2 regions of the Streptomyces sp. NPDC038280 genome follow, and region 2 is predicted to be linked to the other one. Evidence: riboswitches for the same ligand, from Rfam matches in the RefSeq annotation. Region 2 holds a riboswitch; the other holds the start of a gene.
The links. Region 2 has a riboswitch for cyclic di-AMP ahead of ACZ7J0_RS04540 (M23 family metallopeptidase). Riboswitches for the same ligand answer to the same signal wherever they lie in the genome.
Positions count from the first base shown of each region.

Region 1 (5,262 bases), 690 kb from region 2:
AAATTGCCCCTGAGGAAAAACCCTGGCGCAATGGACCCATGAGCAATTCTGCCGGAAGGGCGGACAGGGCTGCGACGTCCGCGGAAGTCCCGGACCGAGGGTCGGCCGCCGCCGCGTCGGACGGCGCGTCCGACGACCAACTGATCTCGGAGGCCCTCCCCGACGTCGCGCCCCGGCTGAGGGGGCTGCGCCGACGCCAGGGGCTCACTCTGGAGACGGCCGCCCGCCGCGCCGGACTCTCCCCGGCCCACCTCTCCCGGCTGGAGACGGGCCGCCGGCAGCCCTCGCTGCCCATGCTGCTCGCCCTTGCCCGCATCTACGGCACGACCGTCTCCGAACTGCTCGGGGAGGTGCCGCCCGAGCGCGATCCCATCGTCCGCGCGGGGAGCGCCGAGCCCGCCGAGGCGGACGGGTGGATCTATCACCAGGCGGGCGGGCCCGGACGGGCCATGCAGGCGCTGCGCGTCCAGGTCCCGTACACCACCCGGGACGACCTCGTCCGCGTCCACCCGGGGGAGGAGTGGCTCCACGTCCTGGAAGGCAGGGTGCGCCTCGCCCTGGGCGACGCCGTCCACGTCCTCGACCCCGGGGACAGCGCGCACTTCGACTCGCTCACCCCGCACCGGATCGGCGCCGCCACGCGCGGCGGCGCCGCGCTGCTCTTCGTCCACACCCTGCTGCAGAGTCCCGCCACCGAGCTGTGCCTCGGTGGCGGAGCGCCGCGCCGCTGACCCGCACGCTCGCCGCCGACCTCATGAAATGAGACGTCGAATGTCCGACAAATCAGCATCTGTCCCGTCCACCGAGGAGAAGAAGTTCCCCCGGGGGCTGGTCATCCGCCTCTTCGCCTACCTCGTCGCCGGACACCTCTTCGCGGCGTTCCTCTATCTGCTGTTCCTGCTCGGCGGTCAGAACCAGTAGGGCCGGATCCCGCCGGTCCCGCGCTTCCGCCGATCCTGATTACCGCTAGTCCTGGAGGAGGGCGAAGCGCAGCCGCTCGCGGGTCTCCGGGGTGAGCTTCAGGCCCTCGGAGAGGTACCGCTCGACGCTGCCCCAGTTCGCCTCGATGGTGTCGAAGGCGGCGGAGAGGTACTCCGCGCGTGCGTCGAAGAGGGGGCCGAGCAGTTCCATGACCTCCGGGGACATGGCCTCGGCCGAGGTGCTGCTGCGGCGGACCTTGTAGCGGCGGTGGGGGTCGTTCGACTTGAGGTAGTCCGTCTCGATCGCCTCGCGCTCGACGCCGACCGCGAGCAGGGACACGGCGATGGAGAGCCCCGCGCGGTCCTTGCCGGCCGCGCAGTGCATCAGGGCGGGGACGCTGTCCTCGGCCATGGCGTGCAGGACCCGGCTGTGCTCGGCGGTGCGGTCCGTGATGATCTCGCGGTACGTGTGCGTCATGCGGGCGGCGGCCTTGCCGTCGCCGAGGAGGGAGCGCAGCTGGGCGAGGTCGCCACCGCTGACCATCTTCCAGAACTCCTTGCCGTCCGCGGGGTCGTTGAGCGGGATGTTCACGTTCCGCACGCCGGGCAGGGCGACGTCCGGGCCCTCCACCTTCTGGTCGGCGGCGTTGCGGAAGTCGAAGATCGTGTGCAGCCCGAGGCCGGCGAGGAAGGTCGCGTCGTCATCGGTGGCGTGGGCCAGGTGCCCGCTGCGGAAGAGCCGCCCATAGCGCACTGTCCGCCCGTCCACGGTCGGCAGCCCGCCCACGTCCCGGAAATTCCGGACTCCGGTCAGCTCGGGTTCGGTCGACGGGACCTGCGGCAGCTGCTGCGTCACGAGAGCTCCTGAGGTGTTCTGCCGTCGGCGCTGATCGCCGACGTGGCGCGGCCTCGACGATACGACATCGGTTCCTGAGGCAATCATCTCGGCGGGAGCCTCCCGACACGCCGGTTCCTGAGGAACTGGCGGCAATCGGCAGAACATTTGCTGTTGAGTGCAATGCGTATGGAATGAGCCTTCTGTCCGTATTGAGTTGTTCGGCATGGCGTGCCCCGGTAATGCGGGAGATGGGTACGGGCACGTGAGCAGCGTCATAAACGTGACCGTCCGTGGCGGAACACGGAAGTCGAATTCCTTGCTCACGACGGAGATTGATGATCCGGAGTCGACGGAGGGTGACCGGAATTTCGCGCCGATATCACAGCGCCCATTCGCGATGGAATGCGATGGCTTGTTAGCGCCGACCGGCTCGTCTACGGTCACCGTCAATCCGGATGGACCGCCGAATCCTGCCACCGTCCGGAATTCACACCCACCCACGTGTGGCAGGAGCGGGGGACCCAGGTAAGAACGCCGATTCCGGATTTCCGGAGGCGGCTCGGGGTTAAGGCGCGCCACAGCGCGACCGGGCATCTCCAGCCCGAACCCGACAGCTCACCTCGCAGGCGCCGGAGAGGAATTCGCCATGCCCGCGAAGGGTAAGCACCGCCGTCCCAAGGCCAACCCGATCACGCGTGGATTCGTCGCCGCCGGAACGGGTGGCGCCGTCGTCGCCCTTCCGCTTCTCGGCGCGACCGGAGCGCACGCCGCCGAGGCGAGCGCCCCGGCCGTGACGCAGGGAACCACCGTCGCCGCCGCCAAGTCCGTGGCACAGCAGTCCGCCAAGGCCGCGCCGAAGACGTACTCCGTCGTCGCCGGTGACTGCCTCTCGACGATCGCCGCGGACCACCACCTCGCCGGTGGCTGGAAGAAGCTCTACCACGACAACCGCCAGGTCGTCGGCGAGAACCCCGCGCTGATCATCCCCGGCATGAAGCTCACCCTGGGCGCGAAGTCCACCGCCAAGGCCAAGCCCGCGCACAAGGCGGCTCCCAAGGCCGCGCCGAAGGCGGCTCCGAAGGCGGCCCCCAAGGCCGACGACTCGGCGCGCAGCTCCCGCAGCAGTGACCGCGCGTCCGCCCCTTCGACCTCGACCTCGGCGTCCACCCCGGACTCCACGTCGGCCTCCGGCTTCACCGCCCCGGTCAGCGGCCCGAGCGTCACCACCCCGTACCACGCCTCCGGCTCCATGTGGTCCTCCGGCTACCACACCGGTGTCGACTTCGCGGCCTCCACCGGCACGACCGTCAAGGCCGTCGGCCCGGGCACCGTCGTCTCCGCCGGATGGGGCGGCGCGTACGGCAACGAGGTCATCATCCAGCACACCGACGGCAGCTACTCGCAGTACGGCCACCTCTCGTCCCTCTCGGTCTCCTCCGGTGAGAGCGTCACCGGCGGACAGCAGATCGGCCTCTCCGGCTCCACCGGCAACTCCTCCGGTCCGCACCTGCACTTCGAGATCCGTACGGGCCCGAGCTACGGCTCGGACATCGACCCGCTCGCGTACCTGCGTCAGCACGGCGTCTCCATCTGACCCGGTACACGCGCGAATCCCGTACCGAGGCCCGGCACTTCTGTGCCGGGCCTCGGTCTATTCCGGCTTGGGTGAATCTTGACCGGTGGCATATGTCACGCCCCGTCAACCGCTCCTTACGGTCGCGTAGGTCACATCCGTAAGGGAAAGATGTGGTCCCGTGGCAGACCGTTCGAGAGCAATAGACAGTGGCACAGGCGTATTCGGTTCGTACGCGGCGATCGGCGACAGCTTTACCGAAGGGGTGGGGGACCCGGGGCCCGGGGAAACGTATGTGGGTTGGGCGGACCGCCTCGCGGTCCTCCTCGCCGACCGGCTTCCGGAGGAGGACCACGACGGCTTCCGCTACGCCAACCTCGCCGTCCGCGGACGTCTCCTCGACCAGATCGTCGAGGAGCAGGTCCCCCGGGCGAAGGAACTCGCCCCGGAACTGGTGACCTTCTGCGCGGGCGGCAACGACATCATCCGGCCCGGCACCGACCCCGACGAGGTCGCCGAACGCTTCGAGCGCGCCGTCGCGGACCTCACCTCGGCCGTGGGCACCGTGATGGTCACGACCGGTTTCGACACGCGCGGTGTGACCCTGCTGCGTCATCTCCGCGGCAAGATCGCCACGTACAACGGGCATGTGCGGGCCGTCGCCGACCGGTACGGATGCCCCGTCCTCGACCTGTGGTCCCTCAAGTCCATTCAGGACAGGCGGGCTTGGGACAGCGACCGGCTGCACCTGTCGGCCGAGGGCCACACCCGGGTCGCCCTGCGCGCCGGCCAGGTCCTGGGCCTTGAGGTGCCCGCCGACCCCGACCAGCCGTGGCCGCCGCTGCCTCCGCGGGGCGCCCTCGAAGTGCGCCGGGACGACATCCAGTGGGCGCGCGAGTATCTGGTGCCCTGGATCGGACGCAGGCTCCGCGGCGAATCGTCCGGCGACCACGTCGAGCCGAAGCGCCCCGACCTGCTGCCGCTGTGACCTCGGGGGCCCGGCGGATCGCGGACCGCCGGGTCGCATGACGCCGCGGCTCGCGCCACCCGGGCCCAGCGCGCGGGAGGCTCGCGGCCCCCGAGGGGGCGCTTGATCCAGGGCCGCTCGGGCTCGTGCCGCCGGGGCTCGGGGGCGGGTCTGGGGTGTTCGGGTGCGCGCCGCCGGGGCGGGCGACGGCCCGCCCCGGCGGCGCGGCCGGTCTCAGTGCGAACCGGCGCCGGCTGCCTCAGGGACGCCACCGCTCCCACCCGTCTCACCCATTCCTCCGGTCTCACGGAGCGCACGGCTCGCGGAGGCCTCGCCGATCTCGCAGTGGTCCTTGAAGCCCTGGCTCGTCAGCCCCAGCGCGGCGTTCATCCGCGACCGCAGGTTCTCCACCGCCACCATCGCCGTCAGCTCCACGAACGCGGCCTCGCCCAGCGCCCCGACCAGCCGCGCGGCGAGTGCGTCCTCGACCGTCGGAGGGTTGGCGGTCATCGCCTCCGCGTATGCGAGGACGTCCCGCTCCAGCGGGGTGTACGCGTCGCTGTCGCGCCAGACCGGGACCTCGCGCAGCTTGCGCGCGTCCATACCGCGCCGCTGGTTCTCCCAGTGCCCGAAGTCCATGCACCAGCTGCAGCCGATCGAGGCGGCAGCCGCCATCACGGCCAGGGCCTTGAGATCCGCGTCCAGCGCCTTCCACTTCCCGACCGCCAGCTCGAAGCGCAGGTCCGCGCGGAGGACGCGCGGGTTGTGGCTGAGGGCGAGAGCGGGTTCGAGGATCTTGCCGTAGGTCCGCTTGCAGTACCACTCCATCGCGCGCGAGAAGAGCGTGCGGGGCGGGGTGAGCGAGATACGGGCCATGACGGGCCTCCTGGGTGTCGCGTGGTGACGTTTCACCGAGGAGACGGATGCGGCACCGTCAGATGTGACATCGCGGCCGGGAAATCCT
Region 1 is NZ_JBVJYZ010000001.1:324,832-330,093, reverse strand. Features, by position in the region: gene ACZ7J0_RS01470 (helix-turn-helix domain-containing protein) at 39-731, shown strand; gene ACZ7J0_RS01465 (DUF6126 family protein) at 772-921, shown strand; gene ACZ7J0_RS01460 (tyrosine-protein phosphatase) at 967-1,776, opposite strand; cyclic di-AMP (ydaO/yuaA leader) riboswitch at 2,243-2,402, shown strand; gene ACZ7J0_RS01455 (M23 family metallopeptidase) at 2,405-3,352, shown strand; gene ACZ7J0_RS01450 (SGNH/GDSL hydrolase family protein) at 3,513-4,319, shown strand; gene ACZ7J0_RS01445 (carboxymuconolactone decarboxylase family protein) at 4,533-5,174, opposite strand.
Region 1: it holds a riboswitch for cyclic di-AMP, as region 2 does, so the genes downstream of both, ACZ7J0_RS01455 (M23 family metallopeptidase) here and ACZ7J0_RS04540 (M23 family metallopeptidase) in region 2, are expected to answer to the same signal.

Region 2 (5,262 bases):
CTGCACGCCCGCCCCGCGTCCATCTTCGTCCGTGCCGCCACGGCCTCCGGCGTCCCCGTGACGATCGCCAAGGCCGACGGCAACCCGGTCAACGCCGCGTCCATGCTGGCGGTGCTCGGTCTTGGTGCCCAGGGTGGCGAGGAGATCCTGCTCGCGTCGGACGCCGAGGGCGCCGAGGTGGCCCTGGACCGTCTGGCGAAGCTGGTCGCCGAGGGTCTCGACGAGCTCCCCGAGACCGTCTGAACCATCGGGGCGCGGGCGCGCTCGGCGGCATTTCGAATTGCGGCGGAGCCGCACTGCCCGGGAATTCTCCCGGCAGTGCGGCTCTTCTGCTTTTCGCCGCCTCCATTCCCCGTCGGCGGGCAGCAGAATTAACGCCCCCCATTTCCTCGTTCTTTGTATACGGCGCGTTTGTTAATTGCGGGCGCTCGCCGTGTTTACTGCGTGTTGCGAGGTTCTCACAGGGCCGCGCAACCGGTGCATGGGAGCCGAACGCTCGGCGTGCAGCGCGGTCAGCGCCCGGGCCCGCTCCGCGTCGCCGCGCGCCACGGCGTCGACGATCGCGCCGTGCTCGGCCCAGGCCTCGACCGGCTCCGCCGGGAGCTCGACCGCGTACATCCAGGCGATCTTGTGTCGCAGCTGGGTGAGCAGCGCGGTGAGCCCGGGGCTGCCGGACGCCTGGGCCAGCGTCTCGTGGAACCAGCCGCCCAGCGAGCGCAGATCCTCGCCCTGGCCGCGCCTGGCCCGCTCCTGACCCAGCCTGACCAGGCCGCGCAGCACCTTGAGGTGGGCCTCGGTGCGGCGCTCGGCGGCGCGTGCGGCCCCCATCGGCTCCAGCAGCGCACGGATCTCCAGAAGGTCGGCGGCCTCCCGGTCACTCGGCTCGGCGACACAGGCGCCGGCGTGGCGGCGGGTGACGACGAAGCCCTCGGACTCCAGGGTGCGCAGGGCCTCGCGGACCGGGACGCGCGAGACTCCGTAGCGGCGCGCGAGCTGTTCCTCGGTCAGCCGGCTGCCGCGTCCGAAGACACCCGCGACGATGTCGTCGCGGATCGCCGTGCATACCGAATGCGCGGGAATGCGCATGTTCAACCTCCGCCTTAATCCGCGCTAAACCCATCCGACTGATGCCTGTTCGTGAACTCACTGTTAGTGAACTGTATTGCAGCTGGGCGGGATTTCCGATGGCTGCCGGAAATCCATGGATATCTTTTGGCCAGAACCCGGCACGGTGGGCTCCCGGTACGCCGAAGGCCCCGGCTCGCGAGGAGCCGGGGCCTTCGGGACGCGCGGGGCGCGAGAAGCGGTCGGTCGGGGTCAGACGTTGACGCCCTTGGAGCGCAGGTAGGCGATCGGGTCGATGTCGGAGCCGTACTCCGGGCTCGTCCGGGCCTCGAAGTGCAGGTGCGGGCCGGTGGAGTTGCCCGTCGAGCCGGAGAGGCCGATCTGCTGGCCCGGGGTGACGGACTGGCCGACCGAGACACCGATCGACGAGAGGTGGCCGTACTGCGTGTACGTGCCGTCCTTCATCCGGATCACGATGTTGTTGCCGTACGCGCCGCCCCAGCCGGCCTCCACGACGGTGCCGGAGCCGACGGCCACGACCTTGGTGCCGGAGGCGGCCCGGAAGTCGACGCCGGAGTGACTGCCCGAGGACCAGAGCGAGCCGCCGGTCTTGTAGCCGGTGGTGACGAACGAGCCGGCGATCGGGAGACGGTAGGAGTTGAGGAGCTTGCGCTCGGCCTCACGGGCGGCGCGCTCCTTGGCCTCACGGATCTCCTTGGCGCGGGCCTCGGCCTTGCGCTTGGCCTCGGCACGGGCCCTGGCCTCCGCCTTCGCCTTGGCTATGGCCTCCACGGCCTCGCGCTCCTGGGCGGCGGCCTGCGCGTTGATGCGGTCGGCGAGCGAGTCGGCGACGACGACCTGGGTGAGGCCGGTGTCCACGGGGAGGGGCTCCGTGTCGGCGGCGAGCGCCGGGGAGGCGAGTGATCCGATGACGCCGGTGGTGGCGAGCGCCGCGACTCCGGCGACGTGCGCGCTTCGGCGGGTCAGGCGGCTCGGGGCACGGTGCTTCCCGGTGGCACGGGTGAACGCCATGTAGTGGCTGATCCTTTCCTTCCTTCTCGCCTACCGGGTTAGCTGACGGGTTCGGAGCAGGAAGGTCTCCTACGGGCCCCTCCGCACGCGAGGCGCGAAGGCGTCCGATTCACCCCAGGGACTGATTGGGTCCCCGGCTCCCCAGGCTCGCGCCTGACGGGGACTCGGCGATGGCTGCCCGATGCCGCGGGTGCGGCGGGTGCAACTGGCGGACAGCGCCCATGACGCTAAGCGGATCGTCTTTCAATCACCAAACAGACACGCTGTTTTGTAGTGCACGCCACATGCCATACACTCCGCTTCCCTCCCAATCCAGACAAAAGGGAGGACCCCGACGTAACGTGACGTCGGGGTCCCCGATCCTCGGGACGCTGTCAATCAGCCGGTGACGACGGTCACTTCACCGATGCCGAGCGCCCTGACGGGCTCCTCGATCTCCGCGGCGTCACCCACGAGGACCGTCACCAGACGGTCCACCGGGAAGGCGTTGACGACGGCCGCCGTCGCCTCCACCGTGCCGGTCTCCGCGAGGCGCGCGTACAGCTGCGCCTGGAAGTCGTCGGGCAGGTGCTGCTCGACCTGGTCGGCGAGCGTGGCGGCGACGGACGCCGCCGTCTCGTACTTGAGCGGGGCGACACCCACCAGGTTCTGCACCGCGACATCGCGCTCGGCGTCGGTGAGGCCCTCGGCGGCGAGCTTGCGCAGGACCTTCCACAGATCGTCCAGCGCCGGGCCGGTGTTGGGGGTGTCGACCGAGCCGCTGATCGCGAGCATCGCGGCGCCGGTGGCCCCTCCCGGGGACGTGGGAGCGGACGAGCGCAGCACCTGCCCGAAGGCCCGCACTCCGTAGGTGTAGCCCTTCTCCTCGCGAAGGACCCGGTCCAGACGGGACGTCAGGGTCCCGCCGAGGCAGTACGTGCCGAGCACTTGGGCCGGCCACACACGGTCGTGCCGGTCGGCTCCGATGCGGCCGATCAGCAGCTGCGTCTGTACAGCGCCGGGACGGTCCACGATCACCACGCGGCCGGTGTCGTCGGCGGTGATCGGCGGCACCGGGCGGGGCTCGGCGGTGTTCCCGGTCCAGTCGCCGATGGAGTCGGCGAGCACCGCGTCCAGGTCGACGTCCGTCAGATCGCCGACGATCACCGCGGTGGCCGTGGCGGGCCGGACATGGGCTTCGTAGAAGGCCCGTACGGCGGCCGAGTCGATGCCGGCGACGGTCTCCTCGGTGCCCTGGCGCGGACGCGACATGCGCGAGGAGGCCGGGAACAGCTCCTTGGAGAGCTGCTTGGCCGCGCGGCGGCCCGGGTTGGCCGTCTCGTGCGGGATCTCGTCGAGGCGGTTGCGTACGAGACGCTCGATCTCGGTGTCGACGAAGGCGGGCGCGCGCAGCGCCTCGGCGAGCAGGCCGAGCGCCTTCGGCAGCCGGGAGACCGGGACTTCGAGCGAGACCCGGACACCCGGGTGGTCGGCGTGGGCGTCCAGCGTGGCGCCGCAGCGCTCCAGCTCGGCCGCGAACTCCTCCGCGGTGTGCTTGTCGGTGCCCTCCGACAGGGCGCGCGCCATGATCGTCGCGACGCCGTCGAGGCCCTCCGGCTCGGCGTCCAGCGGGGCGTCGAGGAAGATCTCGACGGCCACGACCTGCTGACCCGGGCGGTGGCAGCGCAGCACCGTCAGGCCGTTGTCGAGACGGCCGCGGTCCGGAGCCGGGAAGGCCCACGGCGTCGCGGTGCCCGGCTGGGGCTGCGGGTGGAAGTCCATGCTGGTCAAAGACACGGCAGCGTCGCTCACTGGTCCGCTCCCTCTTCCTCGTCGCTCTGCTCGGCGGTCTCGGCGCCGTTCTCTGCGTCTGCCTGGACGGGCTCGTAGACCAGCACCGCCCTGTTGTCGGGGCGCAGCCGGGCCTTGGCGACCGCCTGCACCTCCTCCGCCGTGATGTCGAGCACCCGGTGGACGGCGCTCAGGGCCAGTTGCGGGTCACCGAACAGGACCGCGAAGCGGCACAGTTCGTCGGCGCGGCCCGCGACCGTGCCGAGCCGGTCCAGCCACTCGCGCTCCAACTGGGCCTGCGCGCGCTCCATCTCCTCGGGCGTGGGGCCCTCGGCGGCGAAGCGCGCGAGCTCCTCGTCGACCGCCGACTCGATCTTCGGCACCTCGACACCCCCGGACGTCTTCACGTCCAGCCAGCCCAGGGAGGGCGCGCCGGCCAGGCGCAGCAGCCCGAAGCCGGCCGCGACGGCGGTCCGGTCGCGCCGCACCAGCCGGTTGTGCAGCCGGGACGACTCGCCGCCGCCAAGCACGGTCAGGGCCAGGTCCGCGGCGTCGCACTCGCGCGTGCCGTCGTGCGGCAGCCGGTAGGCGGCCATCAGCGCGCGCGCCGGCACCTCCTCCTCGACGACCTCACGCAGCTGCTCACCGATGATCTCGGGCAGGGTGCCGTCGCGCGGCGGCTGCTTGCCGTCGTGCGAGGGGATGGAGCCGAAGTACTTCTCGATCCAGCCGAGCGTCTGCTCCGGGTCGATGTCTCCGACGACCGACAGCACCGCGTTGTTCGGCGCGTAGTACGTACGGAAGAAGTTCCGCGCGTCCTCCAGCGTCGCCGCGTCCAGGTCGGCCATCGAGCCGATCGGGGTGTGGTGGTACGGGTGCCCCTCCGGGTACGCGAGGGCGGTCAGCTTCTCGAACGCGGTGCCGTAGGGCACGTTGTCGTACCGCTGGCGGCGCTCGTTCTTGACGACGTCGCGCTGGTTCTCCATGGACTCGTCGTCCAGGGCCGCCAGCAGCGAGCCCATCCGGTCGGCCTCCAGCCAGAGCGCCAGCTCCAGCTGGTGGGCCGGCATGGTCTCGAAGTAGTTGGTGCGCTCGAAGCTGGTGGTGCCGTTGAGCGAGCCGCCGGCGCCCTGCACCAGCTCGAAGTGACCATTGCCCTGCACCTGCTTCGAGCCCTGGAACATCAGGTGCTCGAAGAGGTGGGCGAGGCCCGTCCGCCCCGCCACCTCGTGGCGCGAGCCGACGTCGTACCAGAGGCACACCGCGGCGACCGGGGTCAGGTGGTCCTCGGAGAGCACCACGCGCAGGCCGTTGGCCAGGCGGTGCTCGGTCGCTGTCAGGCCGCCGGAGCCGGCCTGAGCTGTGGCCGTGTGACCCATGGGCATGTACGTCCCT
Region 2 is NZ_JBVJYZ010000001.1:1,016,034-1,021,295, forward strand. Features, by position in the region: gene ACZ7J0_RS04530 (HPr family phosphocarrier protein) at 1-243, shown strand, start outside; gene ACZ7J0_RS04535 (GntR family transcriptional regulator) at 415-1,086, opposite strand; gene ACZ7J0_RS04540 (M23 family metallopeptidase) at 1,318-2,097, opposite strand; cyclic di-AMP (ydaO/yuaA leader) riboswitch at 2,111-2,277, opposite strand; gene ACZ7J0_RS04545 (M16 family metallopeptidase) at 2,476-3,858, opposite strand; gene ACZ7J0_RS04550 (M16 family metallopeptidase) at 3,885-5,252, opposite strand.